2 regions of the Microbacterium sp. ZOR0019 genome follow, and region 2 is predicted to be linked to the other one. Evidence: riboswitches for the same ligand, from Rfam matches in the RefSeq annotation. Region 2 holds a riboswitch; the other holds the start of a gene.
The links. A riboswitch is a leader RNA that binds a small molecule or an ion and turns the genes downstream of it on or off. The one in region 2 is predicted to bind thiamine pyrophosphate.
Positions count from the first base shown of each region.

Region 1: linked by a shared signal. The riboswitch ahead of L978_RS05115 (ECF transporter S component) and the one ahead of thiM (hydroxyethylthiazole kinase) in region 2 are both predicted to bind thiamine pyrophosphate.

Region 1 is NZ_JRKC01000016.1:2,500-18,029, forward strand. It holds gene L978_RS05045 (DUF4407 domain-containing protein) at 1-860, opposite strand, end outside; gene L978_RS05050 (TetR/AcrR family transcriptional regulator) at 1,034-1,606, opposite strand; gene L978_RS05055 (NAD(P)H-dependent oxidoreductase) at 1,672-2,298, shown strand; gene rlmN (23S rRNA (adenine(2503)-C(2))-methyltransferase RlmN) at 2,247-3,536, opposite strand; partial or broken gene L978_RS05065 (thiamine pyrophosphate-dependent enzyme) at 3,595-4,101, opposite strand; gene L978_RS05070 (hypothetical protein) at 4,238-4,549, shown strand; gene L978_RS05075 (bifunctional 4-hydroxy-2-oxoglutarate aldolase/2-dehydro-3-deoxy-phosphogluconate aldolase) at 4,612-5,250, shown strand; gene L978_RS05080 (sulfite exporter TauE/SafE family protein) at 5,348-6,100, shown strand; gene L978_RS05085 (SDR family oxidoreductase) at 6,162-6,992, opposite strand; gene L978_RS05090 (SDR family NAD(P)-dependent oxidoreductase) at 7,033-7,791, opposite strand; gene L978_RS05095 (aminoglycoside 3'-phosphotransferase) at 7,943-8,677, shown strand; gene L978_RS05100 (glutamate decarboxylase) at 8,684-10,057, opposite strand; gene L978_RS05105 (energy-coupling factor transporter transmembrane component T family protein) at 10,147-10,926, opposite strand; gene L978_RS05110 (ABC transporter ATP-binding protein) at 10,923-12,380, opposite strand; gene L978_RS05115 (ECF transporter S component) at 12,377-13,033, opposite strand; TPP riboswitch at 13,024-13,135, opposite strand; gene L978_RS18285 (hypothetical protein) at 13,218-15,110, shown strand; gene L978_RS05125 (ABC transporter ATP-binding protein) at 15,183-15,530, opposite strand, start outside.
Region 2 is NZ_JRKC01000080.1:47,552-63,081, forward strand. It holds gene pheT (phenylalanine--tRNA ligase subunit beta) at 1-1,572, shown strand, start outside; gene L978_RS16325 (NAD-dependent epimerase/dehydratase family protein) at 1,646-2,608, shown strand; TPP riboswitch at 2,615-2,708, shown strand; gene thiM (hydroxyethylthiazole kinase) at 2,699-3,547, shown strand; gene L978_RS16335 (bifunctional hydroxymethylpyrimidine kinase/phosphomethylpyrimidine kinase) at 3,544-5,709, shown strand; gene argC (N-acetyl-gamma-glutamyl-phosphate reductase) at 5,949-7,001, shown strand; gene argJ (bifunctional glutamate N-acetyltransferase/amino-acid acetyltransferase ArgJ) at 6,998-8,155, shown strand; gene argB (acetylglutamate kinase) at 8,152-9,069, shown strand; gene L978_RS16355 (acetylornithine transaminase) at 9,066-10,271, shown strand; gene argF (ornithine carbamoyltransferase) at 10,268-11,197, shown strand; gene argH (argininosuccinate lyase) at 11,197-12,627, shown strand; gene L978_RS16370 (DUF1349 domain-containing protein) at 12,658-13,254, opposite strand; gene L978_RS16375 (SatD family protein) at 13,315-13,959, shown strand; gene L978_RS16380 (hypothetical protein) at 13,956-14,807, shown strand; gene L978_RS16385 (MerR family transcriptional regulator) at 14,813-15,169, opposite strand; gene L978_RS16390 (aldo/keto reductase) at 15,223-15,530, shown strand, end outside.

The DNA.
Region 1 (15,530 bases), on a different contig from region 2:
GCGGTCATCTTCGCGGTGACGTCGTCGACGGTGGCCTGTGCGGCCGACTCCGTCGCAGACGACGAGTCCGTTCCCGCCACGATCCCGGTCGCCGCCTGGTTCTCGAGCTCGGCGACCTTGGCGGAGGCCGCGTCCAGCGCGATCTTCTCCGGCCCCGACTCAAGGGCCTCCTGATCGGACTGCGACTGCGTGATGTTGGTCGACGCGACCTCGCGGGCGATGTCGTTGTGGAAGATCTGGAGCACGAGCGGCTCCGCCACCACGAAACCGATGATCGCCGCCATGATCACTCGCGGGATCGCCAGGCCGATGAGCCGCCAGACGCTCCTCGTCGAGCTCATGGTCGAGGTCAGGAACCGATCGAGGTTGAAGATGATGAGCGCCCACACGAGGGCGAGGGGCACGGCCAGCCACAGCGCCGCCTGCACACCGGTGGTGAGGGCGAAGAGCATCGAGATCGCCGAGACGAGCGCGGTGCCGGCGAGCACGAAGAACATCTGGACGAAGCGGGGGGTCTCGCCCGGGACGCGGTCGAGGATCTCGCCCTCCGCGCCGCCGAGGATCGCCAGGGTCCGCGCGCGCGAACCGGGAGCACGCGGCACGCGCTTCTTCCGCTCCTTCGGGACACGGGGCGCACGCGGAGTCTTCACCGGAGCGGGCTCGTCCGCAGCGACCGCATCGGCGATCGGGGTCTGCTCGGCGGAAGCTGCGACCGACGCGTCGCCTGCGGCGTCTTCGGTGCCGGTGGGCTCGAACTCGCGCAGGAAGTCGAGGTCATCCGTGACGGCGTCGGGTTCGCTGTCGAGGATGATCCGACCCTGCGAGTCGTAGCGACCCGGTCGATGGGCGGAATAGGGCATCCCGATAATCTACGAAACCTCGCCTGTGGATAGCGTGGAAGATTCCTCGGCGTCCACCCGGAATCCCACGTTCCCGTCGCGATATGTCAGCTTCCAAGCCGCGATTGCCTGCCATATCGCGACCGGAGCAGGGTCAGCGCGACCGGAGCAGGGTTCGGGAGACCGGAGCAGGGTCAGGGGGACGGGAGCAGCCGATCGAGGGCCGCCGCGTAGGCCGCGAGGGCGTCGTCGAGGGTGAAGTGCCCCGCAGCGGCGAGCGTGCCGAGACCGTGGATCAGCCCCCACACCACGACGGCATCGGTCGGCCGGTCCAGGCCTGCCGCGGCGACGCCCTCCGCGAGCACCGCCTCAAGCCCGTCGATCAGCGGCGCCATGGTCGCGGTCGGGGATCCGGGAACGCAGACCGTCGGGTCGTACACCGCATCGAACGCGTGCGGATGCTCCACCGCGAAGCGGATATAGGCGGAACCGGCGTCCGTGAGCGCCGCGCGCGGGGTCGACGCCCTCTCCGCGTCGGTGCGGACCTGCGTCAGGAGGTCGGCCATGCTTCGCTCGGCGAGCACCTTGAGCAGCCCGAGCCGGTCCGAGAAGTGGTGATACGGCGCGTTGTGACTGACGTTCGCGGCCCGGGCGACCTCGCGGAGGCTGATCTCCGCCGCAGGCATCCGCTCCAGCAGCTGCATGGCGGCATCCTCCAGCGCCCGGGCGAGATCGCCGTGGTGGTAGCCGTCCTTCGAACTTGACATGAGCAACATCATCTCCTATCTTGACAGTGTCCACCACCTTGACACTGTCCAGATAGGAACCTGACATGCCTGCTCTCGTGATCGACGGCCACCCCGACGCCCGCTCCCTGACCGCTTCCCTGGCCCAGCGGTACGCCGACGGACACGGAGACGCCCGGGTGCTCGCACTGCGTGACCTGGACTTCGATCCCCACCTGCGCTTCGGCTACCGGGAGCGCATGACCCTCGAGCCCGACCTCGTCGACGCGAAACAGGCACTGCACGACGCCGACACGATCGTCGTCGCCACGCCGCTCTGGTGGGGTTCGGTCCCCGCCGTGCTCAAGGGCTTCTTCGACCGCGCCCTGCTGCCGCAGCAGGAGTACCGCTACACGAAGCTCGGCCTCCCCGAGGGGCTGCTGCCCGCACGCCGCGGCCGACTGCTCCTGCTCGCGGACACCCCGTGGTTCGCGGTGCCGTTCACCGGGCTGCCCGCGCAGACCCAGGTGGCCCGCAACACCCTGCGGCTGTGCGGCGTGGGGTCCGTACGAGTCCACCGCATGCTCGGCGTCAAGGACGCCGACACCGCCACGGTCGCACGGTGGCTCGACCGCGCCGAACACCTCGGCACACTCGACGGTCGCCGAGCGGGGGTGACGCCTCAGCTCATCGCTGCGGAGGCGGCCTCGTCCTCGGTCGTGGCGACCAGCTGACCGCAGGCGCCGTCGATCTCCTTGCCGCGGGTGTCGCGGAGGGTCGTCGGGATGCCGGCGTCATTGAGTCGCCGGACGAACTCGTTCTGCACCGGGATCTCCGACGAGGTCCAGACCGAACCGGGCGTCGGGTTGAGCGGGATCGGGTTCACGTGGACCCAGCCGCGTCCGCGCTGATTGAGCTTCTCCGCGAGCAGGTCGGCACGCCACGCGTGGTCGTTCATGTCCTTGATGAGCGCGTACTCGATCGAGACGCGACGACCGGTCTTGGCGTAGTACTCGTACGCGGCGTCGAGGGCCTCATCGACCTTCCAGCGGGAGTTCACCGGGATGAGCTCGTCGCGGAGGTGATCGTCCGGGGCGTGCAGCGACAGCGCGAAGGTCACGGGGATGTTCTCGTCGGCGAGCTTCTTGATCGCCGGCACGAGACCCACGGTGGACACGGTGATGCCGCGCGCGCTCATGCCCAGACCGTCGGGCTGCGGAGCCACCATCGAGCGGACCGCATCCATCACGCGCTTGTAGTTCGCGAGCGGCTCGCCCATACCCATGAACACGATGTTCGACACGCGCTCCATGCTGTGGTCGTCGGCCTTCTTGCCGCCGAGGCCGCCGTCGGCGATCAGTCGGTTGGCACGAACGATCTGCTCGATGATCTCGGCGGTCGACATGTTGCGGGTCAACCCCGCCTGGCCGGTCGCACAGAACGGGCAGTTCATGCCGCAGCCGGCCTGGCTCGACACGCACAGCGTGATGCGGCCGGGGTAGCGCATGAGCACCGACTCGACCAGCGCGCCGTCGTGCAGACGCCACAGGAACTTGATCGTGTCGCCGCGGTCGGTCTCGAGGCGTCGCACCTCGGTGAGCAGCGACGGCAGCATCCCGGCGACGAGCTGCTCCCGGGTATCGGCCGGGAGGTCCGTCATCTGCTCGGGGTCGGACGTGTAGTGGCGGAAGTAGTGCGTCGACAGCTGCTTCGCGCGGAAGCCGGGGAGCCCGAGCTCCTTGACCTTCTCGGTGCGCTCGGCCGGCGTGAGGTCGGCCAGATGCACCGGCGGCTTGCCGCGCTTGGGGCTCGCGAACTGCAGCAGCGGGCGCCCCTCGGCATCCTTCTGCTGCGTCCACCCCTCGGTCCGGGGGCGCACCTGTGCCGTGCGCGTCTCGCGGACCGCCCCCGAACGGGACGACGCGGGCGCTGCCTGGGGGCGCGTCTCGCGCGTGCGGGGATTCTCCGTCATACCTCCAGGGTACGCGGTGACGGATGGGAAGGCCCTGGGGTGCGGTGCTTCCGTGACGTCAGCCCAGGAGGGGACGCTGTGCAGCACGCTGCTGCACGTACTCGTCGAGGGCCCGCTGTGCGGTGTCCGTGGTCGAGACCGCCGCCACCGGCACGTCCCACCATCCCTCCCCGTCCGGACCGTAGACCGTCGGGTCACTGTCGATGTGGATGAGCGTCGACCGCTCCGAGGCCTTCGCCGTGGCGACCGCAGCGCGCAGATCATCGATCGCCGCAGACCCCCGTGCGATCTCGATGACGTCGACGCCGTAGCTGCGCGCGTTCATCGCGAGGTCGACCGGGAGCACGTCACCGTGCTGGAAACTCCGCGTCTCCTCGTCGTAGCTCCGGTACTTCGTGCCGAAGCGCTCCGTGCCCACCGTCTCCGAGAGATGCCCGATCGAGGCGTATCCCTGGTTCTGGACGATCACGACGATGATCTTGATGCCCTCGGCCACGGCCGTCGCAAGTTCGGAGCTCAACATCAGGTACGAGCCGTCGCCGACCATGACGATCACGTCCCGCTCGACCAGTCAGGCGCTGCGATCGAGCTCGGCCACCACTGCTACCGCCCCGACCTGTATCGCTTCGAGACCACGCTCGTCGCGAAGTAGCCGACGCTCGCGCCCACCCTATGGGATGCGGTCGCCGTAGGCTGACTCCATGATGGACGGCCTGGATGGTTTCGAGTTCGTGCTCCTCGGCGGCGCCCTGGTCATCGGCGGCATCATCATCGGCGGAATCTGGATCATCGTGATAGCCCTTCGCCATGCGCGACCGAGGCCGCCCGAGCCGCAGACCTTCACGACGGCGACCAAGACATCGCACACCGCGGTCGCCTTTTCCGCATCTCCGAACGCCCCTCGCCTGCCGACCGACGTGGTCGCCGACGTCGACCGTCTCACCGCGGGCTCGAACCCCACCCCCGGGTACTCCTCGATCGTCGTGGCCACCCCAGACCTACCACCCAACTGACCGAGTTGTCATTACAGGGGACGCCCGGGAGAATGGAAGGATCCCCCACCGCAAGGAGCCTCATGTCCGACCGCCTCGACCGCGCCCGCAGCACCGGCATCCTCGCCGTCCTCCGCGCCCCCTCCCCTGAGCTGGCTCTGGAGGCGTCCGAAGCGATCATCCGCGGTGGCGTGACCGGCATCGAAGTCACCTTCTCGACACCCGATGCGCCGGCGGTGATCCGCGAACTGGTCGCGCGTCACGGCGACGCCGCGTACATCGGTGCCGGCACGGTGACCACCGCGGCTCAGGCCACTCAGGCCGCTGATGCGGGCGCGGAGTTCCTCGTCAGCCCCGGCACCCTCCCCCATCTCACCCGGTCGATGCTCGACACCGACCGCGTCGTGATGACCGGAGCGATGACCCCCACCGAGGTCATGGGCGCGCTGGAGCTGGGCGTCGACGTCGTCAAGATCTTCCCGGCGTCGCTGGGCGGCCCGTCGTACCTCGGCGCGCTGCGGGGCCCGTTCCCCACCGCACCCCTGATGCCGACCGGCGGCGTGAATCCGGACAACCTCGCTGCGTGGTTCGCGGCCGGCGCTGTCGCCGTCGGTGCGGGCGGAGACCTCGCGAACGGCGCATCGATCGCCGCAGCCGACTGGTCCGACATCGAGCAGCGCGCCGCACGCTTCACCACCGCACTCTCCGCCGCGCGGGGCTGATCGCACCACACGATGACCGACGCCACCACTGATCTGCTCACCTCCGCCGCGGCCGGCGATGCGGGTACCGAGCTCGAACGGTGATCGGGCGGCAACGGTGATCGCGCTCGACCCCTGGGCATGGGCCGCACTCGCCGTGGCCGCGGTGACGATCGGCATCTCCAAGACGGCTCTCCCGGGCGGCAGCATCCTGGCGATCGCGCTGTTCGCGGCCGTCCTGCCCGCACGCACGTCCACGGCCGCGATGCTGCTCCTGCTGATGGTCGGCGACGTGTTCGCGTTGATCGCCTACCGCCGCCACGCCCATTGGCCGACGCTGCTGCGCCTTGCACCGGCCGTCGTCCTCGGGCTCCTTGCCGGATTCGCGTTCCTCGCGCTCGCCGGCGACGGCATCGTCCGCCGGGCGATCGGCGTGATCCTGCTGCTGATGATCGGCGTGACCCTCTGGCGGCGATGGCGGCAGGACCGTGCGCACGCAGCGGTCCCGCCCTCCTCCGGCGGCATCGTGCTCGCCGGTGCCTACGGCACGCTCGGTGGCTTCACCACGATGGTCGCCAACGCCGGCGGCCCCGTGATGTCGATGTACTTCCTCGCCACCCGGACGCCGGTGCAGGTCTTCCTCGGCACCTCCGCCTGGTTCTTCGCGATCATCAACGTGCTCAAGGTGCCGTTCCTCGCCGGTCTCGGCTTGTTCCCCACTCCGGTGCTGCTGATGGATGCCGTCCTCGCGCCGCTCGTGGTGATCGGCGCGCTCCTCGGCCTGCGCGTCGCGCGACGCCTGAACCAGCGCGTGTTCGACCGCCTCGTGATCATCCTCACGATCCTCGGCGCGGCCTACCTCCTGATCTGACCCGGGTCTCCCTATCGGCGAGGCCAAAGCGCCCTGCCCGAATGAGGTGGGGAGGCGGGGCTCAGTCGAGGAAGATGTCGGGGAAGAGCGCGCTGTCGGGCGTGCCGGGGATCGCGGCGTACCCGGAGAAATCGGTCACGCCCTCACCTTCGAGCACATCCTCGACGATGAGCGACTGCCCGGTGTAAGAGCCCGCGGGCTTGAGCAGCACGGCGTAGGCGGCGTCGGCGTAGATGGCGGGCGTACGGCTCGCAGCCATCACCTTGTCGCCGCCGAGGAGGTTCTGCACGGCGGCCGTGGCGATGGTGGTGCGGGGCCACAGCGTGTTGGCGGCGATCCCGTCGCGCGCGAACTCCGCCGCGAGGCCGAGCGTGGCCAGCGTCATGCCGAACTTCGCGAGCGTGTAGCCGGTGTGCGCACCGAGCCACTTCGGCGTGGGGTTCAGGGGCGGCGACAGCGAGAGGATGTGCGGGTTCTCGGCATCCTTCAGGATCGGCACCGCCGCGCGGGACAGCATGAACGTGCCGCGCACGTTGACGTCCTGCATCAGGTCGTACTTCTTCGCCCCGAGGTCGAGCGAGCGCGAGAGGTCGATGACGCTGGCGTTGTTGATGACGATGTCGATGCCGCCGAACTCGCCCTGCGTCTTCAGGACCGCCTCGGTGATGTCGTCGTCATCGCGGACATCGCCCACGATCGGCAGGGCATTGCCCCCGGCCGCACGGATCTGCTCCGCGGCGGTGTGGATCGTGCCCTCGAGCTTGGGATGCGGGGTGTCGGTCTTCGCGAGCATCGCGATGTTCGCGCCGTCAGCCGCGGCCCGCAGCGCGATCGCGAGGCCGATGCCACGGCTGCCGCCCGACATCAGGATGGTCTTGCCTGCCAGTGTCATGGATTCTCCTGGGTTCTCGATCGCGGTTCTGAGGGCGGGGTCAGCGCGGGGCCATGCGGATCGCGCCGTCGAGGCGGATGGTCTCGCCGTTGAGGTAGCCGTTCTCGACGATCTGCTCCACGAGAGCGGCGTATTCGTCGGGTCGGCCGAGGCGGGCGGGGAACGGCACCTGCTGGCCGAGGGAGTCCTGTGCCTCCTGCGGCAGCCCCATCAGCATCGGCGTCTCCATGATGCCGGGCGCGATCGTGCAGACCCGGATGCCGTGGCGCGCGAGCTCGCGCGCGATCGGAAGGGTCATCGCGTGCACGCCGCCCTTCGACGCCGAGTACGCGGGCTGGCCGATCTGTCCGTCGAAGGCGGCCACGCTCGCGGTGTTGACGATGACGCCACGCTCGTCGTCGTGGAGCTCGTTCTTGGCGATCACGGCGGATGCCTGCGAGACGACGTTGAACGTGCCGACGAGGTTGATGCGGATCACCCGTTCGAAGTCGGCGAGCACGGCCGGGTTGCCTTCGCGGTCGAGCACCTTGGCCGGCGGCGCGATGCCCGCACAGTTCACCACCACACGCAGCGGCGCGGCGGACTGCGCGGCCGCGACGGCCGCCTGTACCTCCTCGGCGCTCGTGACGTCGGCGGCGACGAACAGCCCGCCGATCTCGTCGGCCACCTCCGCGCCCTTCGACGAAGCGAGGTCGATGATCGTGACGTGGGCGCCCGCGGCGACGAGGCGACGTGCGGTCGCCAGGCCGAGCCCCGAGGCGCCGCCGGTGATGAGTGCACCCTGTCCGCTGATCTGCATCTGATGTTCTCCTTCGAACGTCGTCGTGCGTCTGCTGTGATGGAACGCGGTCCCAGCCTACGTGGTTCTTGGTGTCATCACGAATGGAGGTACGGCGTCGAGAGCGAGCCTACGACATCACTCCTGACGTGCCGTCGGGCAGGATGGATGGATGTCGATCCCCGCCGAAGACGTCGTCGTCCCCGAACACGTCCGCCTGCTCGCCCGGGGAGCCGACCTCGAATGTGTCTGGCGCAACGACTACGGCGGACTCACCTTCCGCGCCACCGGCACCGCAGAGCCGTTCTACATCAAGTGGGGGCCTCGGAACCTCGAATTCACGTTGAGCGACGAGGCCGAACGGATGAGGTGGGCGTCGGGCTGGATCACTGTGCCGACCGTGCTCGACAGCGGGGCGGACGACACGCACGAGTGGATGATCACTGCCGCCCTCGACGGCCTCAGCGCGGTGGACCCGCGATGGATCGCAGAGCCCGCGACCGCCGTGCGAGCAGTCGGCGAAGGGCTCCGCGCGATGCATGAAGCCCTCCCCGTGCGGGAGTGCCCCTGGGAGTGGAGCGTGCCTTCGCGCATCGCGAACGCGGAACGACGCGGGATCGCCGTGCCGGAAAGCCTCCGGACCGCTCCCGCGGTCGACCGCCTCGTCGTCAGTCACGGCGATGCCTGCTGCCCCAACACCCTGGTGGGAGACGACGGCCGCTGGCTCGCGCACGTCGACCTGGCTCTGCTGGGCGTGGGCGACCGCTGGGCCGACATCGCCGTCGCCTCCATGAGCACCGAGTGGAACTTCGGCCCCGGGTGGGAGGACGCTCTGATCGAGGCCTACGGAGTCGAACCCGACCGCGAGCGTCTCGCCTTCTACCGCGACCTCTGGAATGCGACCTGAGCACCCCTAGTGGTGGAACGCCGAGTCGGGGTGATCGGACGGCATCGGCGCGGTGAGGGCGTCGAGGTGGGCGACTTCCGCCGTGATCGCGTCCAGCAGGTCGGCGGCCAGGTCCATGCTCAGCCCGTTGCGCACGACGATCCGCTGCACCGTGATCTGCTCGAGATCCGCGGGCATCGGGTACGCCGGCACGAGCCATCCGCGCATCCGGAGCCGGTCCTGCAGGTGGTACAGCGTCCAGTTCTTCGTATGGCCGTCCTTGAGGCGCCAGGCGAACACCGGGATGTCGCTGCCGTCGTTCCAGAGCTCGAAGGCCTCGAGCCCCGCGATCCCGGCCGACAGGTACTTCGCGACGTCCTGCGACTCCTGCTGCACGGCACGGTAGCCCTCGAACCCCAGCCGGAGGAACAGGTAGTACTGCAACAGCACCTGCGCCCCCGGACGCGAGAAGTTCAGCGCGAATGTGGGCATCTCGCCGCCGAGGTAACTGACCTTGAACACGAGATCCTCCGGCAGCCACTTCTCCTCGCGCCAGACCACCCATCCGAGACCCGGGTACACGAGACCGTACTTGTGGCCGGACGTACTGATCGAGTGCACGCGCTCGAGACGGAAATCCCACACGAGATCGGGTTGCAGGAACGGCGCGATCATCGCCCCGGAGGCACCGTCGACGTGGATGGGGATGTCGAGCCCGGTGTCCTTCTGGATCTCGTCGAGCGCCGCAGCGATCGCCGCCACCGGTTCGTACATCCCGGTATAGGTGACGCCCATGATCGCGACGACGCCGATCGTGTTCTCATCGACGTACGTCGCCAGGTCATGACCGTCGAGCGTCTTGTGCTCCTCGGAGATGGGGACGTAGCGCGGCTCGACGTCGAAGTAGTTGCAGAACTTCTCCCAGCACACCTGCACGGCGGACGACATCACCAGGTTCGGCGTCGACGTGTCCTTTCCCGCGGCACGTCGCGCCTGCTGCCAGCGACGCTTGAAGGCGAGGCCGCCCAGCATGCACGCCTCGGACGAACCGACCGTCGAGGTACCGATGGCACCCGAGGCGTCCGGCGCGTTCCAGAGGTTCGCCAGCATGTGCCAGCAGTTGTCCTCGATCGCCGCCGTCTGCGGGTACTCGTCCTTGTCGATCATGTTCTTGTCGAAAGACGAGGTGTACACCTGCTTGGCGTCGTCATCCATCCACGTGCTGACGAACGTCGCCAGGTTGAGGCGCGCATTGCCGTCGAGGATCGTCTCGTCCTCGACGATCTGCCTCGCCGTGGCAGGGAGCGAACCCTGGGGCGGGATCAGATGGCGCGGGGCGACCGACGCCTCCCCCGGGCGCGTGAACATCGGCTCGTAGTCGGAGGAGGGCGAACTGCTCATGCGAGAACCTTTCGGTGGAGGCGTCCTTGCGGCCTTGCCGCCCACCGTAGCGAGATCGCGCCGACGTATCGAGCGGTTCGCGACAGACCCTAGCTCCACACGAAGCGGAACGTCCCCACGACGACAGCAGCGGCGAGCGCGAGCGCCATGATCGCGATGCCGCCGATCAGCGCCACCGCATCTCTCGGGTGCAGCCGCGACGGACGCGACCAGGTGCGGGGGATGTCCGAGCCGAATCCGCGGGCTTCCATCGCGAGCGCCAGTTTGGAGCCGCGCCTCACGGCGAACACGAGCAGCACGAAGGCCATGGAAAAGAACCGTCGGAGCACGCCCCGGTCCCCCACACCGCGCGCACGACGAGCCAGGCTCATGGTGCGCCAGTCATCCAGGAACAGGCCCAGCATCCGCGTACCGGCGAGGATGCCCAGCACGAAGCGACTCGGGAGCTTGGCGACCTGGGCCAGCGCATCCGCGAGTTCGGTCGGGTCGGTGCCGCCGAAGAGCAGGATCGTGGGCAGCCCGAGCGCGACCACGCGCAGGCTCACCGCGATCGCGAGGGTGACGGAGTCCTCGCTGATCGTCGCGAACCCGAAGGTCCAATAGATCCGCCCGGCCGGTTCGGCGTAGAGCAGCATGCTCACGCCGGCGATCGGCGCGAAGATCATGATCGGGAGCAGCCTCCGCAGCACCGTCGGGAGACGCAGTCCGGTCAACGGCAGGCACAGCAGCTGCAGGACGATCGCGGCCAGCGCGCTCGTGATGTCGATGGACGCGAACAACGGCACCGACAGCAGCACGGCGAGCACCAGCTTCGTCACCGGGTTCACCCCGTCGAGCCATACCGGCCGTGCGGTCTCGATCACCGTCACGCTGCCGCCCCCAACTCGATGCGATGACCACCCAGATGTCGGACCACGGCATCGTCGTGCGTCACCGCGATGATCGACCGTCCACGCGTGATCTCCTCCTGCAGGAGCGCGACGAGGGAGATCCATCCACGCCGGTCCTGACCGAACGTCGGCTCGTCGAGCACGATCACTTCCGGTGCACCCGCCAACGCCGTCGCGACGGACAGCCGCCGCTTCTGCCCGCCGGAGAGCGTGAACGGGTTGGCCAACGCGAGTGGGGCGAGGCCGAGGCGCTCGAGGAGATCATCGACCACGGCGTCCGTCCTCGCACGGTCCCAGCCGAGCGCGCGCGGACCGACAGCGAGCTCGTCACGCAGCGTCTGGGTGAGGAACTGGTGCTCCGGCTCCTGGAAGACCATGCCGATGCGCGTGAGCAACTCGCGCGACGTCCACCGGATCGGGCGGGTGCCTTTGCGCCCCGCCAACTCGGGTGCCGACCGCACCTCTCCTGCCTCTTCGGGGATGAGTCCGGCGAGCGTGAGCGCAAGGGTCGATTTGCCCGCCCCGTTGGGCCCGGTGATCACGGTCGCGTTCGCCCGCGGTACGTGCAGGTCGAGTCCCGCCTGCACGACGACGCCCGCTTCCCTCGCAATCGCGAGCCCGGAGGCGGAGAGCGCATCGGCTGCCGTCACCCGCTCCAGCACGGGCAGGTCGATGCCCCGCTCGGGCACCCACACCCCCGCATCGGCGAGCACATCGCCGTGGACCGCGAACACGTGCTCGGGCGGTCCGTCCGCGAGCAGCCCGCCGTCGGCCGCCAGCACGATCACACGCGTCATCAGATCGACCCAGACCGGCGTGCGATGCTCGACGACGATCAGTGTCGCACCCGAGGAGACCACGGCCCGCTCGACGCTCGCCCGCACCTCGCGCACACCCTCGGGGTCGAGGTTCGCGGTCGGCTCGTCGAGCAGCAGCAGGCCCGGACGCATCGCGAGCACGCCGGCCAGCACCAGTCGCTGCTTCTGGCCGCCCGAGAGCGCCTTCGTGGGACGCTGCGGCGAGACGTCGAGGCCCACGGCGTCGAGAGCCTCCGCGACTCGGCCCGGGATCTCGGACGCCGCGACACCGAGATTCTCGCAGCCGAACGCCACATCATCGCCGACTTTCGACAGCACGATTCCGGCATCGGGGTCCTGGAGGACGAGCCCCACGCGACCGTGCCGCGATTCCGGGGACGCGCCGTCGATGCGCAGGTCACCGGTCCGCTCGCCCTCGTCATCGCCGCCCAGGACGCCGGCGAGACCGGCGAGCAGAGTCGACTTGCCCGCGCCCGATGCGCCGAGCAGCAGCACCCGCTCGCCCGGTTCGATCGTGAATGAGACGTCGGCGACGGCGGGGCGCTTTCGACCGGCGTACCGCCAGCCCCAGCCCGCAGCCTGCACGCGGGCCGGGGCGGCGAAGCTCACGCTCAGACCTCGCGCACGTGCTCTCGCCCGACGGCGAAGCGGTTGAGTGCGCCGGTGACGGCGAGTGCCCGCACGAGCAGCCAGCCGACCACGCCGGCGAGGATCGCGCCGGAGACGACGACGCTGACCAGATAGATCGTGTTGAACTCGACCGACTTCAGGATGTTCGGCGAGCTGCCGTAGAACAGCTCGAACACCCAAGCGGCGACCGCCGCTCCGATGCCGGCGAGCGCGGCGACCACGATCCCGAAACGACGATAGAAGAACAGCGCGAAGATGATCTCCGCTCCGAGGCCCTGCACGATGCCGGACAGCACGGTCGACACACCCCACACGTTTCCGATCAGCATCGACACGATCGCCGCGACCAGTTCGACGACCAGCGCGGCGCCCGGCTTGCGGATCACGAGGCCGCCGACGACGCCCCCGAGCAGCCAGATGCCGACGGCGATGCCGCCGAGACCCGGGGTCAGGGCATCGGCTGCACCGAACCAGGCGTATCCGATGGTGTTCCAGCCCCAGAACACGAGGCCGATCGCGACGCCGAGGACGGCGGCGACGACGATGTCGACGACGCGCCAGCGCCAGATCGACGTGGGGCGCAGACCGTTCGAGGCGGCGGATGCCTGCTTCGCGGATGCGGACGTGGACGTACTCATCTGAACTCCTCCCTGCGCTGGCATGACCCAGATCAGGTTCGACGGTCGAAGCGCGATTCGCTCCCTCTCAGCCCGGCTCGCCGGACTCCCGTGGTTGTGCTGATGATCTTACCCGGTGGCGACACCGGCGTGGCGACAGGGCTTCGCGCCACGGAACACGCCGGGGATTGGGTACCGTAAACGAGTGACCGCTTCAGATCCCGCCGACGAGGCGACGGGCGTCGTCAGCGACGACGGCTCGCGGACGGCCGCCCCCTCCGGGCCTGTGGACGAACTGGCGATCGCGTCGGACCCCGCCGCCCCCGCATCGGAGAGCGCCGCACCCTTCGCCGCCGATCGACTCTTCGCCGGCGACACGCCCCCGTCGGATCCCTCCGTCGTCTCCGCTGTCCCGGTCGACGCCGCCGCGATCGGCGCGCTGTTCACGGTCGACCGGACGCCCGCACGACGTCACGGCACGGCTTCGTCGGACGACCCCGCGTCGGCGTCCGATCCGGAGCCCGTGCTCGACCCGGAGCCCGTGCTCGACCCGGAGCCCGTGCTCGACCCGGAGCCCGTGCACGACCCGGAGCCGGCGCTCGACCCGGAGCCGGTGGATGGTCCCGCGACTCCGCCACTCACGAAGCCGCCCTTCCACCCCCGCCGACGCGGCGAGGGTGAGGAGGCACAGGAGCCCGATGAGGCCGAAGCGCTCGTCGACGGCGCGGCCGTGCAGTGGGCCGACGACAAGACGGGCGCGACCGCACTGACCTGGGTCGATGCCGCCGCCGTCGGTGCGCACACGGCCACGGCGACGTTCGAGCAGACCCCGGAAACCGAACAGAACGGCGGACTCCTCCGTGGGGCTCGCCTGCGGCCGGCCATCGCTCGTCCGGGAATCCTGGTGCCGCTCGTCGCGCTCACCGCGCTGGTCGCCGGCTATGCGGGCACGACGTTGCTCTGGCCGCTGCACGAGATTCCGCCGACGGCGCAGACCGTCGAGTTCGACACGGTTCCCGCTCCCGCCGCGACGATCACCTGGCCGAGTGAGGGCAGCGCGTCCGTCGGCATCGCCGGGCTCACCACCGCGGCGTCGATCACCGATCCGGTGAGCATCGCGAGCATCACCAAGGTCGTGAGCAGCTTGATGGTGCTCGACCGCATGCCCCTCGCCCTCGGCGAGCAGGGGCCGGAGTTCGGCTTCACCTACGGCGACAGCGTGGACTACTGGAACTACCGGCGCAGCGATCAGTCTGCACTGGATGTCCCCGTCGACGGCGTCCTCACCGAGTACCAGATGCTCCAGGGCACACTCCTCGGCTCGGCGAACAACTACATCGACCGGCTGGCCTCCGAGATCTGGGGCTCGGACCAGGAGTTCGCGGCCGCCGCCGAGGTGTGGCTGCGCGATCGTGCGCTCACCGACATCACGGTGGTCACCCCCTCCGGGTTCGACGAGCGCAATGTGGCGACCCCCGCGGCGCTGATCAAGCTCGGCGAGCTGGCCATGCAGAACCCCGTGTTCGCAGAGATCGTCGGCACCCGGTCGGTGGACCTCCCGGGTGCGGGCACGGTCGTCAACACCAACGGGATGCTCGCCGATCCGGGCGTCGTCGGCATCAAGACCGGCACGCTGGTCGGCTGGAACCTGCTGACGGCGAAAGACCTGACGATCGGGGACACCACGGTGCACCTGTTCGCGGCGGCGCTGAATCAGGCGGGCGACGACGAGCGCCTCGCTCTCACCCGTTCGCTGTTCGCCGAGACGGAGGCCGCCCTGGACGCACAGGAGGCAGCGGTCGCGAAGGGCACGGTCGTCGGACAGGTCACGACCGACTGGGGCGAGAAGGTCGACGTGGTCACCGAATCCGATGCCGATGTCGTGCTGTGGAACGGTGCTGTCGCCACTGCGACCACGGCCTTCGATCTCGGCGACAAGCGGGACGAGGACGCCACCGTGGGCACCTTGACCGCGGCCGGACCGCTCAACACCGTGACGGTTCCCCTGGTCCTGGCCGATGACGTCGAGGGGCCGAGCCCGTGGTGGCGCCTGACCCATCCCCTGGAACTGCTCGGGATCACGGACGACGGGTCCTGACACTTCGCCCGACCGAGTACAGCACGACGCCCCATCCCGCGTGAGCAGGATGGGGCGTCTGCGTGATGCCGCTCAGTCGCGAGAGGCGGAGCCGTCGGCCCCCTCCTCGAGAAGCGCCTGGGCAGCAGCCGTCTCGGCGGCAGGAACCTGCGCCCCCACCGACGCGCCGGCGACGGCCGCAGCCGCGTGCACGCTCTCCTCGTCCGCGTCACCGGTGACCACGACGGGCGTCGAGCCGGTGAGGGCCTCTTCGGCGTCGATGTCTGTGGCCGCCTGCTCGAACTGCGACTGGTACAGGCGCCAGTAGGCTCCCTGCGCGGCGATCAGCTCGTCGTGCGTGCCCTTCTCCACGATGTCACCGTGCTCCATCACGAGGATGAGGTCGGCATCGCGGATGGTGGACAGACGGTGCGCGATCAC
Region 2 (15,530 bases):
GTGGAAGACCTGCTCATCACCGACGAGTCGGGTCCGATCGGCCTCGCCGGTGTCATGGGCGGCGGCACGACGGAGATGAGCGACACCACCAGGAACGTGCTCATCGAGGCCGCGACCTTCGACCCGACGACCATCGCCCGCTCGGCACGCCGTCACAAGCTGCCCAGCGAGGCGTCCAAGCGCTTCGAGCGCGGCGTCGATCCGCTCATCCCCTTCGCGGCCGCGCGCCGGGCGGCCGACCTGATGGTCGAGCTCGCCGGTGGCACGCTCACCGAGGAAGGCGGCGCACTGTTCGCCGAGGTCTTCGTCGGCGAGATCGAGCTCCCGGCCGGATTCGTGCCGGGTCTGATCGGCGTCGACTACACCGACGACGAGATCACCGGGGCGCTGACCACCATCGGCGCTGACGTCACCGCTTCCGAGACAGGGTCCGGCTGGATCGTGATCCCGCCGACCTGGCGTCCCGACCTGACCGACAAGTGGACGCTCGCCGAGGAGGTCGCCCGCATCCACGGGCTCGACCGCATCCCCTCGGTGCTGCCGACGCCCCCGTCCGGTCGCGGGCTCACCGCGCATCAGCAGGGTCGCCGTCGCGTGGCCGATGCCCTGGCCGCCGCGGGGCTCGTCGAGACACCGTCGTTCCCGTTCACCACCGAGGTGCAGAACGACCTGCACGGTTCCGCGTCGGGGGAGCACCTGCCGAGCATCCGCCTGGCGAATCCGCTCGATGGTCAGGCGCCCTCCCTGCGTCGATCGCTCATCCCCGGTCTGCTGCAGACCGCGCACCGCAACATCTCGCGCGGGCTCACCGACCTCGCGATCTTCGAGACCGGTGTCGTGTTCCTGCCCGAGCCCGGTGTGGAGTACGGCACGGAGGATGTGCCGCCCCTGGGGGAGCGCCCGTCGGAAGAGACGCTGGCCGCGCTGAACGCCTCGATCCCGCCGCAGCACCGGTTCGTCTCGGCGCTGCTCACCGGCCACGTGTCACCGCGCCAGCCCGGTCGCCCGGCCGAACCCGCCGGTCTGGTCGAGGCGCTGGACGCCGTCCGTGTGATCGCCGCCGCCGCCGGAGTCGAGATCGACGTCGTGCAGGCCGAGCGCGCCGCACTCCACCCCGGCCGCACCGGATCCCTCCGGATCGCCGGGGAAGAGGTCGGTTACGTCGGCGAGCTGCACCCCGCCGTGGCGGAGGGCGCCGACCTCCCCGGCCGTGCGACCGTGTTCGAGCTGGACCTCGACCGCGTCCTGTCGCTCGCGGGCGGCCGTGTCGTGGCCGCGTCGCTGTCGACGTTCCCTGCTGCCACGCAGGACGTCTCGCTGACGCTGCCGGCCGAGGTGCCCGCCGCGGATGTGCAGGCGGCTCTCGCCGAGGGCGCCGGTGCGATGCTCGAGTCCGTGCGTCTCGTCGACGACTATCGCGGGGACGGGGTGCCGGAAGGCTCCAAGAGCCTGACGTTCGCCCTGCGGTTCCGTGCCGACGACCGCACCCTCACCGCTGCGGAGGCCACCGAGGCCAAGCTCGCGGGCGTCGCGGTGGCGGCCGAACGGTTCGGGGCGGCGCTGCGCGACTGAGCACGGCCTCGGGCGCGATCTGCTCTGAGCGGAAGCTCTTTCGCGGGTGGTCGATTCCTGCTGACATGAAGCCATGTCGAATGTGCTGATCCTCGGCGGTACGGGCTGGCTCTCGGGGCGGATCGCGCGTCGATGGGTCGATGCCGGTGCGGCAGTGACCTGTCTCGCCCGCGGAACACGACCTGCGCCCGAGGGTGCCGAGCTCGTGCGCGGAGACCGGGAGACTGCCGAGGCGTACGACGCACTCGCGCAGCGCGACTGGGACCATGTGGTCGACATCTCCTCGCAGGCGTCGCACGTCGCTCGTGCCGTCGACGCTCTCGGTGCGCGCACGGCACGGTGGACCTATGTGTCCTCGATGTCGGTGTACGCCGATGATGAGACGGTCGGGGCCGACGAATCAGCTCCCCGTCATCCGCCCGCCCGTCCCGGAGACGTCTACGAGTACGGGGCGCAGAAGGCCGCGGCCGAAGACGCCGTCTCGGCGCTCGGAGCGCGGGCCTTCATCGTGCGCCCCGGGCTCATCGTCGGGGACGGAGATCCGAGCGACAGGTTCGGATACTGGGCGGCGGCGTTCACGCGCGCCGGCGCGGAGCCGGTGCTGCTGCCACCGCTCGAGGGGAGAGCTGCGCAGGTGATCGATGTCGACGACCTGGCCGAGTTCATCGTCACGGCGACTCGGAGCGGCGTGGTGAACGCGATCGGTGACAGGCATTCGCTCTCCGACGTGCTGGAGGCGGTACGTTCGGCAGCAGGGCACACCGGTGACACGGTCGTCGCTGACGAGGACTGGCTCGTCGCTCGGGAGGTCGAGCACTGGGCCGGACCGCGGTCGCTTCCGCTGTGGCTGCCGCCGGAGATGACGGGATTCATGACGCGGTCCAACGCAGCGTTCCGTGCGTCGGGAGGATCGCTCCGCGCCCTCGCCGACACGATCGGGCGGGTCATCGTCGACGAGCGCGCCCGCGGCGTCGATCGGTCGCGACGTGCCGGACTCACCCGGGCGGAGGAACGCGCGCTCCTGGCCGATCGCTAGACTGCGAGCAGTGACACGGGGTGCCGCATCCGCGGCTGAGAACAGACCCGTCGAACCTGATCTAGTTCGTACTAGCGAAGGGATGTCGCGATGAGCGATCTTCTGCGTCCTGAATCCACCTCCGATCTCGTCGGCTCCGCCGCGGCGCTGTGGGAGGTGGTGCGTGAGGCTCCGCCCTTGACGCATTGCATCACCAACGCGGTCGTCACGGGGTTCACGGCCAACGTGCTGCTCGCCGCCGGTGCGGCACCCGCGATGGTCGACATCGTCGGCGAGGCCGAGCTGTTCGCCGGAGTCGCCTCCGGCCTCCTGATCAACCTCGGCACGCCCACGCCGGAGCAGCGGGCTGCGATCCTCGAAGCCGTCGCCGGCGCGACCGAGTCCGGGACACCGTGGGTGCTCGACCCGGTCGCGATCGGCACCCTGCCGATCCGCACGGCGCTGGCGCATGACCTGGCCAATCAGCGACCGACCGCGATCCGAGGCAACGCCTCCGAGATCCTCGCCCTCGCCGGCGTCAGCGCGGGTGGCCGAGGTGTCGACGCGACGGACAGCACGGATGCCGCTGCCGACGCGGCGGCTGCCCTGGCGACGAGGACGGGTGCCGTGGTCGCGGTCTCGGGGCCGGTCGATCTCCTCACCGACGGCGAGCGGATCCTGCGACTCGCGAACGGTCATGAGCTCCTGACCAGGGTCACCGGTGGCGGTTGTGCCCTCGGCGCGGTCATGGCCGCGCTCCTCGGCGCCGCCAGGGTGACGGGGCACGATGCGCTCACGGCGGTCGCCGCCGCGAGCCTCGGATACACGATCGCCGCCGAGCATGCCGCAACGACAGCGCGGGGTCCGGGCAGTTTCGCGGTCTCGCTGCTGGATGCACTCGCAGCGCTGCGCCCGGAAGACCTCGTCGCCGAGGCTCGCGTCGAGAGCGGTGCACGGTGACCGTCGATCTCTCGCTCTATCTCGTGACCGATCCCGAGCTCTGCGGTGATCGTGGTGTCGTCGAGACCGTCCGTCAGGCTGTGGAGGGTGGTGTGCGCGTCGTCCAGGTGCGGGACAAGACCGCGACGGAGGCCGAGATCGTCGAACAGCTGATCGCGGTGTCGCGGGTGATCGACGGACGGGCGCTCCTCGTCGTGAACGACCGGTTGGATGCTGCCGTCGCCGCCCGCGAACGGGGTGCGCGCGTCGACGGCGTGCATCTGGGGCAGGGCGATGCGTCCGTGCGGCGGGCGCGCGAGGTACTGGGACCCGATGCGCTGATCGGCCTCACGGCGAACAGTGCCGCGCACCTCGAGGCCGTGCTCGCCCTGCCGGTGGGGACGGTCGACTACCTGGGGGTCGGCGTGATCCGTCCCACCGCGACGAAACCGGATCACCCGGCGCCGCTCGGAGTCGACGGATTCCGTGACTTCGTCGCACGCAGTTCTCTCCCGTGCGTCGCGATCGGCGGTGTGGGGCTCGACGATGCCGAGGCACTGCGGGACGCCGGTGCAGCCGGCATCGCCGTGGTCTCGGCGCTGTGCGCGGCGGAAGACCCCGCGGCGACCGCCCGTGCTTTCCGGCGGCGGTGGCTCGCAGGTTCCGTTCCGCGTGTGCTGAGCATCGCCGGGAGCGACCCGTCCGGTGGCGCAGGGATCCAGGCCGACATCAAGTCGATCGCGGCCAACGGCGGATACGGCATGGCCGTGCTCACCGCGCTGACCGCGCAGAACACCCAGGGCGTGCGCGGCGTGCACGTGCCGCCGGCGGAGTTCCTCCGCGCCCAACTCGACGCGGTGTCGGATGACATCGTGATCGACGCGGTGAAGATCGGGATGCTCGCCGACGCCGAGGTCATCCGGACGGTCGCTGCCTGGCTCGACCGGGCCCGTCCGCCGATCGTCGTCCTCGATCCGGTGATGGTGGCGACTTCGGGGGATCGGCTCCTGGAGCCGGATGCGGAGCGGGAACTGCGGGATCTGCTCCGTCGCGCCACGCTCGTGACCCCGAACCTGGCCGAGCTCGCCGTGCTCTCGGGGCGCGACGTCGGGGACTGGTCGGAGGCGATCGCCGCTGCGGAAGACCTGTCGACGGATGTGGGGGTCGCCGTGCTGGTCAAGGGCGGACATCTCGCGGGGAACGACGCCCCGGATGCGCTGATCGACGCTCGTCACGGGCGACGTCAGGAGTACAGCGGGACGCGTATCGTCACCTCGAGCACCCACGGCACCGGCTGCTCGCTCTCCTCTGCCCTCGCCACGCTGTTGGCACGGGGTCTGGAGCCGGAGCAGGCGGTCCGCGCGGCGCGGAGCTGGCTGCGTGAATCGCTCCGTGCGGGGGAAGCACTGCGGGTGGGGCGCGGGCACGGCCCCATCAACCACTTCTCCGGACTGTGGGCGCGGGCGGACACGACGAGCGGAGTCGCTGCGTCGGAGGTCGCTGCCTCGGAGGTCGCTGCCGAGTGGTGGGAGCGCATCGCCGACATCCGCGCACAGATCGACGAGCTGCCGTTCATCCGTGCCCTTGCAGACGGCTCGCTGGAGCGCGAGCCCTTCCTCGCGTACCTCGCGCAGGATGCCCTGTACCTGCGCGAGTACGCCCGGGTGCTGTCGGAGGCGGCGCGACGAGCCCCGACGTCGGCTGAGCAGGCGTTCTGGGCGCACTCCGCCCACGGGTCCATCGTCGGCGAGCTCGAACTCCATGCGTCCTGGTTGACGCCGCAGCAGGGGGTGAGCGCTGCGACGTTCGCCGCGGAGCCGTCGGCTGCGACCACGGCCTACCTCGATCACCTCAGGTCGGTCGCATTCGGCGGGGACTACGCCGAGATCGTCGCAGCCGTCCTTCCCTGCTTCTGGCTCTACACCGACCTCGGCCGGCGCCTGCATGCCGGGGAGTTCGGCGAGTACGCGCGGGATCCGCAGCATCCCTTCGCCTCCTGGCTCGCGACATACGCCGACCCTGCGTTCGAGGAGGCGACCGAGACGGCGATCCTCTACGCGTCCGGAGCAGCCGCACGGGCGGACGCCGCGACCCGCGCGAGGATGAGCCGCGTGTTCGAGGTCTCGAGCGCGCACGAGCTGGCCTTCTTCGCCGCACCGATGGAGTTCTCGCCCGCCGGATGACGGCCCGGATTTGCGGTGGCCGCCGGGGCCGCGCTACTGTCGCGACATGCCTTCGGCCGCCACCGCTTCTCCGACGCTCGCTCCGAGCGTCATCGCTGTGCGCCGACGCCGCGGCCGCCGACTGTAGGCGACCCCGCCCTCCTGCCTGCCCCCTTTCGGCGGTGAGTGCCGGTGTCGCCGCCTCCGGCCCCGCCCCTCGGTCCTCCTTTCGAGGAAGACCCGACCGTTAAGGTAGAAGCATGACGTATTCCGTCGCCGTCTCCGGCGCATCCGGCTACGCAGGCGGCGAGATCCTACGCCTCCTGGCAGACCATCCCGACATGGAGATCCGCACCGTCACGGCGCATTCGAACGCCGGGCAACCCCTCGTCGATCACCAGCCGCACCTGCGCTCCCTGGCGCACCTCACGCTGCAGGAGACCACACCGGACATCCTGTCCGGCCACGACATCGTCTTCCTGGCGCTCCCGCACGGGCAGTCCGGTCAGTACACCGACGCGTTGGGCGACGCCCCGCTCGTGATCGACGCCGGAGCCGACCATCGGCTCACGTCGGCCGCGGCCTGGGACGCGTTCTACGGCGGTGCGTTCCATGAGGCGTGGACCTACGGCGTGCCGGAGCTCCTGGTCGACGGCGTGAAGCAGCGCGAGCACCTCCGGGGTGCGACGCGCATCGCCGCTCCCGGCTGCAACGCCTCCACCGTGAGCCTCAGCCTCGCCCCGGGAGTGGCCGCCGGGGTCATCGACGCCTCCGACATCGTCTCGGTGCTGGCGGTCGGCCTGTCCGGTGCGGGGAAGAGCCTCAAGACGAATCTCCTGGCGAGCGAGATCCTCGGATCCGCGAACCCGTATGCCGTCGGTGGAACCCACCGGCACATTCCCGAGATCCGTCAGGCGCTCGCCGCAGCCTCCGGCGCAGACCCCGACGGCATCCGGATCTCCTTCACCCCGGTGCTGGTCCCGATGTCGCGCGGCATCCTCGCCACCTCGACGGCGCCGATCGCGTCCGGCGCTACGGATGCGCAGATCCGGGACGCCTGGCAGAGCGCGTACGGGGAGGAGACCTTCGTGCAGCTGCTCCCGGAAGGACGATTCCCGCGGACCGCCGACGTGCTCGGCGCGAACACCGCACTGATCGGTCTCGCGATCGACCGTTCCGCCAACCGCGTCACCGTGGTCACCGCCGTCGACAACCTCGTCAAGGGCACCGCCGGCGCTGCCATCCAATCCATGAACATCGCGCTGGGACTGCCCGAGGCCCGCGCCCTCTCACTGAACGGAGTCGCGCCGTGAGCGTCACCGCCCCCGCAGGATTCGAAGCGGCCGGTGTCGCCGCAGGACTCAAGTCGACAGGCAAGCCGGACGTGGCCGTCGTCGTCAACCGGGGACCGCGCAAGGTCGGCGCCGCCGTCTTCACCGGCAACCGTGCCAAGGCGAATCCGATCATCTGGTCGCAGCAGGCCGTGGCCGATCGCGTCGTCGAAGCCGTCGTGCTCAACTCCGGAGGGGCGAACTGCTTCACCGGCTCCTTCGGCTTCCAGACGACGCACCAGACCGCGGAGAAGGCAGCCGAACTCCTCGGGGTCAGCGCCGGCGACGTGCTGATCTGCTCCACGGGGCTCATCGGCACCGGAGACGAGACCTTTCGGGCGAGGGTGCTCGCCGGCACGGAGCAGGCGATCGCCGAGCTCAGCGCAGACGGCGGGGACGACGCCGCTCACGCGATCATGACCACGGACACGGTCGCGAAGACGGCGGTGATCAGCCGCGACGGCTGGACCATCGGCGGCATGGCCAAGGGGGCCGGGATGCTCGCGCCCGGACTCGCCACGATGCTCGTGGTGATCACGACCGATGCCGTCCTCGAACCGCTGCAGGCCGACGAGGCTCTGCGCCGCGCGACCGGGAAGACGTTCGACCGGCTCGATTCGGACGGGTGCATGTCGACCAACGATCAGGTCACGCTTCTCGCCAACGGTGCCTCGGAGGTCGCCCCGGACCTCGACGACTTCGCCGCCGCCCTCAGGGAACTGTGTCAGGAACTCGCGGTCAAGCTGCAGGGTGACGCGGAAGGCGCGAGCCACGACATCACGATCGAGGTCCGGCAGGCGGTGTCCGAGCAGGACGCGGTCGAGGTCGGCCGGTCCGTGGCACGCAACAACCTCTTCAAGGCGGCGATCTTCGGCAACGACCCGAACTGGGGACGTGTGCTCGCCGCGATCGGCACCACGAACGCGCAGTTCGATCCCTATGACGTCGACGTCTGGATGAACGGCGTCCGCGTGTGCACCGAAGGCGGTCCCGACCGTCCGCGGGAAGAGGTCGACCTCACCCCGCGCGCCACCCACGTCGTGATCGATCTGAAGTCGGGCGAGGCCGCGGCCACGGTGCTCACCAACGACCTCACGCACGATTACGTGCACGAGAACAGCGCGTACGCCTCATGACCGACATCCAGGACACGCCGGCCGAGGTCGCCGCGCAGAAGGCCACGACCCTCATCGAGTCCCTCCCGTGGCTGAAGAAGTTCCGCGATCAGATCGTCGTCATCAAGTACGGCGGCAACGCGATGGTCTCGGAAGAGCTGCAGGACGCCTTCGCGCAGGACATCGCGTATCTCCGGTACGTCGGCGTGCTGCCGGTCGTCGTCCACGGCGGCGGTCCGCAGATCTCGAACATGCTGCAGCGCCTCGAGATCCCGAGTGAGTTCAAGGGCGGCTACCGCGTCACCAACACCGAGGCGATCAGCGTCGTGCGCATGGTGCTCACCGGTCAGGTGAACCCGCAGCTCGTGTCCAAGATCAACTCCCATGGGCCGATCGCCACCGGGCTCAGCGGTGAGGACGCCGGTCTCTTCGGCGGACGCCGTCGCGGCGTCGTGATCGACGGAGAAGAGGTCGATCTCGGACGCGTCGGCGATGTCGTCGAAGTCGACCCGACCCCGGTGCACGACCACCTCGTGGCCGGGCGCATCCCCGTGGTCTCGAGCATCGCGCCCGACCTCGACCACCCCGGTCAGTCGCTGAACGTCAACGCGGATGCGGCGGCGGCGGCGCTGGCGGTTGCTCTGAACGCCCGCAAGCTCGTGATCCTCACCGACGTGCCCGGACTCTACGCCGATTGGCCGAACCGCGACTCGCTCGTCTCGCGCCTCACATCGGAGGCCCTCATCGACATGCTTCCGACGCTCGAGTCCGGGATGATCCCGAAGATGCGCGCGTGTCTCGACGCGGTCGAGGGCGGCGTCGATGCCGCGGCGATCATCGACGGACGGGTGCCGCATTCGGTGCTCGTCGAACTCTTCACCAGCAAAGGAATCGGGACCGAAGTGGTTCTGGGAAGGAATGAGGTGACGGCATGACCGTCTGGCAGGACGATGCGGCACGCGATCTCGTGCTCAACGCGGGGGAGCGGCTCGCGCTGCTGGTCCGCGGCGAGGGTTCGTACCTGTGGGATGCCGACGGCCGACGCCACCTCGATTTCCTCGCGGGAATCGCGGTGACCTCCCTCGGGCATGCGCACCCGGCCTTCGTGGAGGCGGTGTCGGCCCAGGCGGCGACGCTCGCCCACGTGTCGAACTACTTCGCCACTCCGCCCCAGCTCGCCCTCGCCGCACGTCTCAAGCGCCTCGCCGGTGCCGGGATCGACGGACGCGTGTTCTTCTCGAACTCCGGTGCGGAAGCGAACGAAGCCGCGTTCAAGCTCGCCCGTCTGCACGGCGGCGTCGAACGGCCGCGCATCCTCGCGCTCGAGAACGGCTTCCACGGACGCACCATGGGCTCCCTCGCCCTGACCGCGAAGACCTCGATGCGCGCGCCCTTCGAGCCGATGCCGGGTGGTGTCGAGCACATTCCGGCCACGATCGAGGCGCTGCAGACGGCGATGGATGATCGGGTGGCCGCCGTCATCGTCGAGCCCATCCAGGGCGAGGCCGGTGTGGTGGAGCTGCCGGAGGGCTACCTCGCCGCTGCACGCTCGCTGACCCTCGCGCACGGCGCGCTGCTGATCGTCGACGAGATCCAGACCGGTGCCGGCCGCACGGGTGCATGGTTCGGGTTCAGTCACGAGGGCATCACGCCCGACGCGATCACCCTGGCCAAGGGCATCGGTGGTGGCTTCCCGATCGGTGCACTGGTCACCTACGGCTCCGCCAGCGCGCTCTTCACGCCGGGGTCCCACGGCTCCACCTTCGGGGGGAACCCGCTCGCGACCGCGGTCGCCGACGCGGTGCTCGCCGAGATCGAGAGTGCCGGGCTGGTCGAGAACGCCGCCCGCCGGGGCGCCGAGCTGCGTGAGTTCCTGCTCGGCATGGAGTCCCCGCTCGTCGACGGCGTGCGCGGACGAGGTCTGCTCATCGGTGCGGCGCTGTCCGCGCCGGTGGCCGGAGCCGTGGTCGCCGCCGCTCAGGAGCGCGGCCTCATCGTCAACGCCGCCAATCCGGAGACGGTCCGCATCGCGCCCGCCCTCACGATCGGTGACGCCGAGCTCGCGGAGTTCCGTGAGTTGTTCACCGCTGCCCTCGCCGACGTACAGGCTTCCCTCTCCGGAAAGGTATCCGCATGACCCGCCACCTGCTGCGTGACGACGACCTGACGCCCACCGAGCAGGCCGAGATCCTCGACCTCGCCCTCGAACTGAAGAAGGACCGCTGGGCGGACAAGAGTCTCGCGGGGCCGCAGACCGTCGCGGTGATCTTCGACAAGTCCTCGACGCGCACCCGGGTGTCGTTCGCGGTGGGCATCGCCGATCTCGGTGGTTCGCCGCTCATCATCTCCACCGCGAGCAGTCAGCTCGGGGGCAAGGAGACACCGTCCGACACCGCACGCGTGCTGGAGCGCCAGGTCGCCGCGATCGTCTGGCGCACCTACGCGCAGTCCGGACTCGAGGAGATGGCCGCCGGCACGCGCGTGCCGGTGATCAATGCGCTCTCCGACGATTTCCACCCCTGCCAGCTGCTCGCTGATCTGCTGACGATTCGTGAGCACAAGGGCGAGTTGAAGGGTCTCACGCTCACGTTCTTCGGTGATGGGCAGAGCAACATGGCGCACTCCTACGCCCTCGCCGGCGTGACGGCGGGGATGCACGTGCGCATCGCGTCGCCCGAGGACTATGCACCGCGCGCCGACGTCATCGAGGCAGCCGACCGCCGTGCGGCCGAGACCGGCGGATCGATCACGCTGTACACCGACGCGGTCGAGGCCGCCGCCGGGGCCGACGTGGTCGTGACCGACACCTGGGTCTCGATGGGCAAGGAGGAGGAGAAGATCGCGCGCATCCGTGACCTCGGCGGCTACAAGGTCACCCCCGAGACGATGACGCTCGCCGACCCGGAGGCGATCTTCATCCACTGCCTCCCGGCGGACCGCGGCTACGAGGTCGATTCCTCGGTCATCGACGGACCGCAGAGCGTCGTCTGGGATGAAGCAGAGAACCGGCTGCATGCGCAGAAGGCGCTTCTCGTGTGGCTGCTCGGCAAGAAGGACGCGTGATGACCGACTCGACGCATGAAGGCACCAACGAGGGGGCGCTCTGGGGCGCACGTTTCGCCACCGGGCCCTCGCCCGAGCTGGTCGAGCTCAGCCGTTCCACGCATTTCGACTGGATCCTCGCTCCGTACGACATCGCCGGGTCGCATGCCCATGCGACCGCGCTCGAGGCCGCGGGATACCTCGAACCCGACGAGGCACGACGGATGCACGAGGGGCTGGATGCCGTGGCTCGCCGTGTCGCAGACGGTTCCCTCCGCCCGGTGCCGACGGACGAGGATGTGCACGGTGCGCTCGAGCAGGCACTGATCGCCGAGCTGGGACCGGAGCTGGGCGGGCGTCTGCGCGCAGGTCGCAGCCGCAACGACCAGATCGCGACGCTCGTGCGCATGTATCTGATCGACCACGCCCGGGGCATCGCGCGAGACATCCTGCGCGTCGTCGACGCACTGGTCGCCCAGGCGGAGGCGCACCCGACGGCGATCCTCCCCGGGCGCACCCATCTGCAGCACGCACAGCCCGTCCTGCTCGCCCACCACCTGCAGGCGCACGGGTGGCCGCTGGTGCGGGAGCTGGAACGGCTCGTGGATTGGCGTCGCCGCGCCGGTGTCTCGCCCTACGGCGGGGGAGCGCTGGCGGGTTCCACGCTCGGTCTCGATCCTGTGCTCGTGGCGACGGAGCTGGGCCTCGACCGTCCGGCCGAGAACTCGCTCGACGGCACTGCCGCTCGTGACGTCGTCGCCGAATTCGCCTTCATCACGGCGATGACCGGTGTCGATCTCTCGCGCCTCTCCGAGGAGATCATCCTCTGGAACACCCGCGAGTTCGGCTTCGTCACCCTCGATGACGGGTACTCGACCGGTTCCAGCATCATGCCGCAGAAGAAGAACCCCGACATCGCCGAACTCGCCCGGGGCAAGTCCGGCCGTCTCATCGGCAACCTGTCGGGGCTGCTGGCCACGTTGAAGGGCCTCCCGCTCGCGTACAACCGCGATCTGCAGGAGGACAAGGAGCCGGTCTTCGATTCGGTGCAGACCCTGGAGGTCGTGCTCCCCGCGTTCGCCGGCATGATCGCGACGCTCCGCTTCGACACCGCGCGGATGGCGGAACTCGCACCGCAGGGCTTCTCGCTCGCGACCGACGTCGCCGAGTGGCTCGTGAAGCGCCGGGTGCCCTTCCGCGACGCCCATGAGATCTCGGGTGCGCTCGTGCGCGCGTGCGAGGAGCAGGGGATCGGACTGGAGGACGCTTCCGATGAGCTGCTGCTCTCGGTGTCCCCGCATCTCGTGCCCGAGGTTCGCGAGGTCCTCACGATCGAGGGTTCGGTCGGATCGCGTACCGGCGTCGGCGGCACCGCTCCGGAGCGGGTCGCCGAGCAGCGCGCCGAGCTCATCGCTCGCGCGCAGGCGGCCGCCCACGCCCTCGGCATCTAGTCGACGTCGGGGTCGCCGGCCCGCAGCGGATCAGTGGAGGTCGGTGTCTGCCGACGACCGTTCCCACCGGGTGAACCGGACCGTGAGTCCGCTGCGCGTCGGCGCGGCGAGGAACGGTCCGGCGGATGCCGTCGCCGTGCCGTCGAACGGGGCGACCCGAACGAGACGCCACGGTCCGTCATCGGCGCGGGCGCGCACGATCACGGAGTCCGCCCAGCGGCTGACGCGTACCGTGATCTCGCTCTCGAGCCACTCATCGACGTGACCGACCGACCAGTCGGAGCCCCCGGCGGTGACCACGGCGCCGAGTCCGAGGTGATCGTCGGCGTACTCCAGGCCGGTCTTGATCCAGTGCTCGTCGTCGATCCGCACGAAGACACCCGCCTGGTCGAACTGTCCGTCCCAGGGCGCGCGGAACGACACCTCCATCGCCTCGCCGACCGCGAGGGGTGCGAGCAGGGCGTGCTCGGTGTCGTGCACGAAGCCGTAGGCGGTGTGCCGCCAGGCGTCGCTGCCCTCCACGGCGGTGATGTCGAGGGGAGCCGAGCCGTCGGGGAGACCGGAGGGGGAGGCGGGGGCGGTGGTCCATGTTCCGTGGGACCAGGGGATGATGTGCGATTCAGGCATGTTCGCAGAATATAGCCATTTAGAGCATAAGTCGAGAGTTATGCGTGTTATGGTTATGCCATGGTCGTCGCGGTACTCGCAGACATCGTGGGCTCTCGCCGGCTCGACGATCGCACCGCCGCGCAGCACGTCCTCGACGACACCATAGCCAGGGTCGAGGTCGACTTCCCGCTGGCCGCGCAGCCGCTCACGCCCACCGTAGGAGACGAGCAACAGGGTGTCTACCTCGATCTGAGCGACGCGATGGTGTCGCTCCTGATGATCCAGCTGCGGCTGCCGGACGGTATCGCCTTCCGGTTCGGGATCGGGGTGGGGGAGGTGCGTCAGGTCGAATCCGTCCATCGCGAGCTCGCGGACGGACCCGGCTGGTACGCGGCCCGCGCCGCGATCGAGACCGTGCATGAGCGCGAGGGTCGCGCCGTGCCGCGCACGCGGTCCTGGATTGTCGGAGCCCCGGGGCAGGATGAGGTCATGGAGAGCACGATCGCCGCATCGAACGCCTACCTCCTCGTCCGCGACGAGCTGGTCGGCGCGATGAGCGAGCGGGAACGGCGACTCACCTACGGCCGTCTGCTCGGTCGATCGCAGCAGGAGCTCGCGGCGGAGGAAGGGATCACGCAGCCCAGCGTCTCGAAGTCGCTGCGCACCGCGGGCACGGCCGCGCTCATCGAGGGAGTGGCCGCGCTTCGAGGGGAGAGCGCATGATCGTCGCCGGCTTCATCCTGCTGGCAGTCGGCGCCGCCGACCTGGTGCGTCAATTCGCCCCGCGCCGGTGGATCGGCTACCTCACCGTCACCGTGGTCCTGCTCCTGCTCGGCAGCGTCAGCGACGCGCTTCTCCCCATGGCACTCGCGCTGGTGGTCGGAGCGCTCTGGGTGTGGAGCATGCCCACCGAGCGCCCCGCCCCTCTGGGGTTCTGGCCCGCCGTTCTGCTCGCGGTCGTGAGCGTCGGCGCCGTCGTCGGGCTCGGTGCTCGTCCAGACGCCGGCATGGTCGGCGCGGTCTGGCGCCTCCGGTCACCGTTCGGAGAAGTCCCCTTCGATCTTGCTCTGCTGGCACTGGGCGCCGGGGTGTTCCTCCTGGAATCCGCGAACCTCGTCGTCCGTGCGGCGCTCGACGGGGAGCACACCTGGCGCCCGGCAGACCCGGCCGTGAGGCCGGTGACAGCGGTCGCCGACACCGCCGCCGCACCGGAAACCGCCGCCGCACCGGAAACCGCCGCCGCACCGGAAACCGCCGCCGCCAGTGAAACTGCCGCCGCCACGGAGACAGATGCCGAGGTGGCGTCAGCCCCCCGCGATCCTCGCGGCGGATTCAAGGGCGGACGACTGATCGGACCGCTGGAGCGCATCCTCGTCCTGATCCTCACTCTCGCTGCGGCGTATCCGATCCTCGCCGCGATGCTCGCCGCGAAGGGCATCGTCCGCTTCCCAGAGATTTCCCGCGACGGGGAAACCGGTGCTCGGGCGGAGTACTTCCTCGTCGGCAGCCTCGTCAGCTGGGTGATCGCCCTCGGCGCCGCTTTCCTGGTCTGGTGGGCGGCGCACAGCTGACGGAGTCAGTTCGACGACCGGTACCAGTCCAGCTTCTCCTGGAGACGCCGCTGCTGCGCGAGAACGTCGGCGAGTTGCTTCTCGACCGTCGCGGCGTGCTCTTCGAGAAGAGCTATCCGCTCCGGAACGGTGTCGTCGCGCTGGCAGAGCTGGCCGTAGCGACGCAGGCGTTCCACCGGCATACCGGTCTCCCGGAGGCACTTGAGGAATTCCAGGAGTCCGAGCTCGGTATCGGTGTACGCGCGATGGCCGCCGGCTGTGCGAGACACCGCGGGCAGGATGCCCTCGCGCTCGTAGTAGCGGAGCGTGTCGATGCTGAAACCGGAGCGTGCCGCAGCCTCCGCCGGCGTGTACGTGGTCATGGTCCGAGCATAGGGCTTGACCTGGAGCGCACTCCAGGTTGCAGAGTGAGGTCATGACCACTCGGAACACCCCTGTATCCCCGCTCGTCCTGGGAGCGATGTCCTTCGGCACACTCGTCGATGAGGAGACCTCGTTCGCTCTGCTCGACCGCTTCGTCGAGCGCGGAGGAGTCTGGATCGACACCGCCGACTGCTACAGCTTCTGGGTGAGCGACACGGGGCAGGGCGGAGCGTCCGAGGAGGTGCTCGGACGGTGGCTCGCGGCGCGACCACATGCACGGCAGCAGATCCGCATCTCGACCAAGGTCGGCGCCGAGCCCCTGTGGCCGGGGTCGTGGCCCGAGCACCGGGCCGGGCTCTC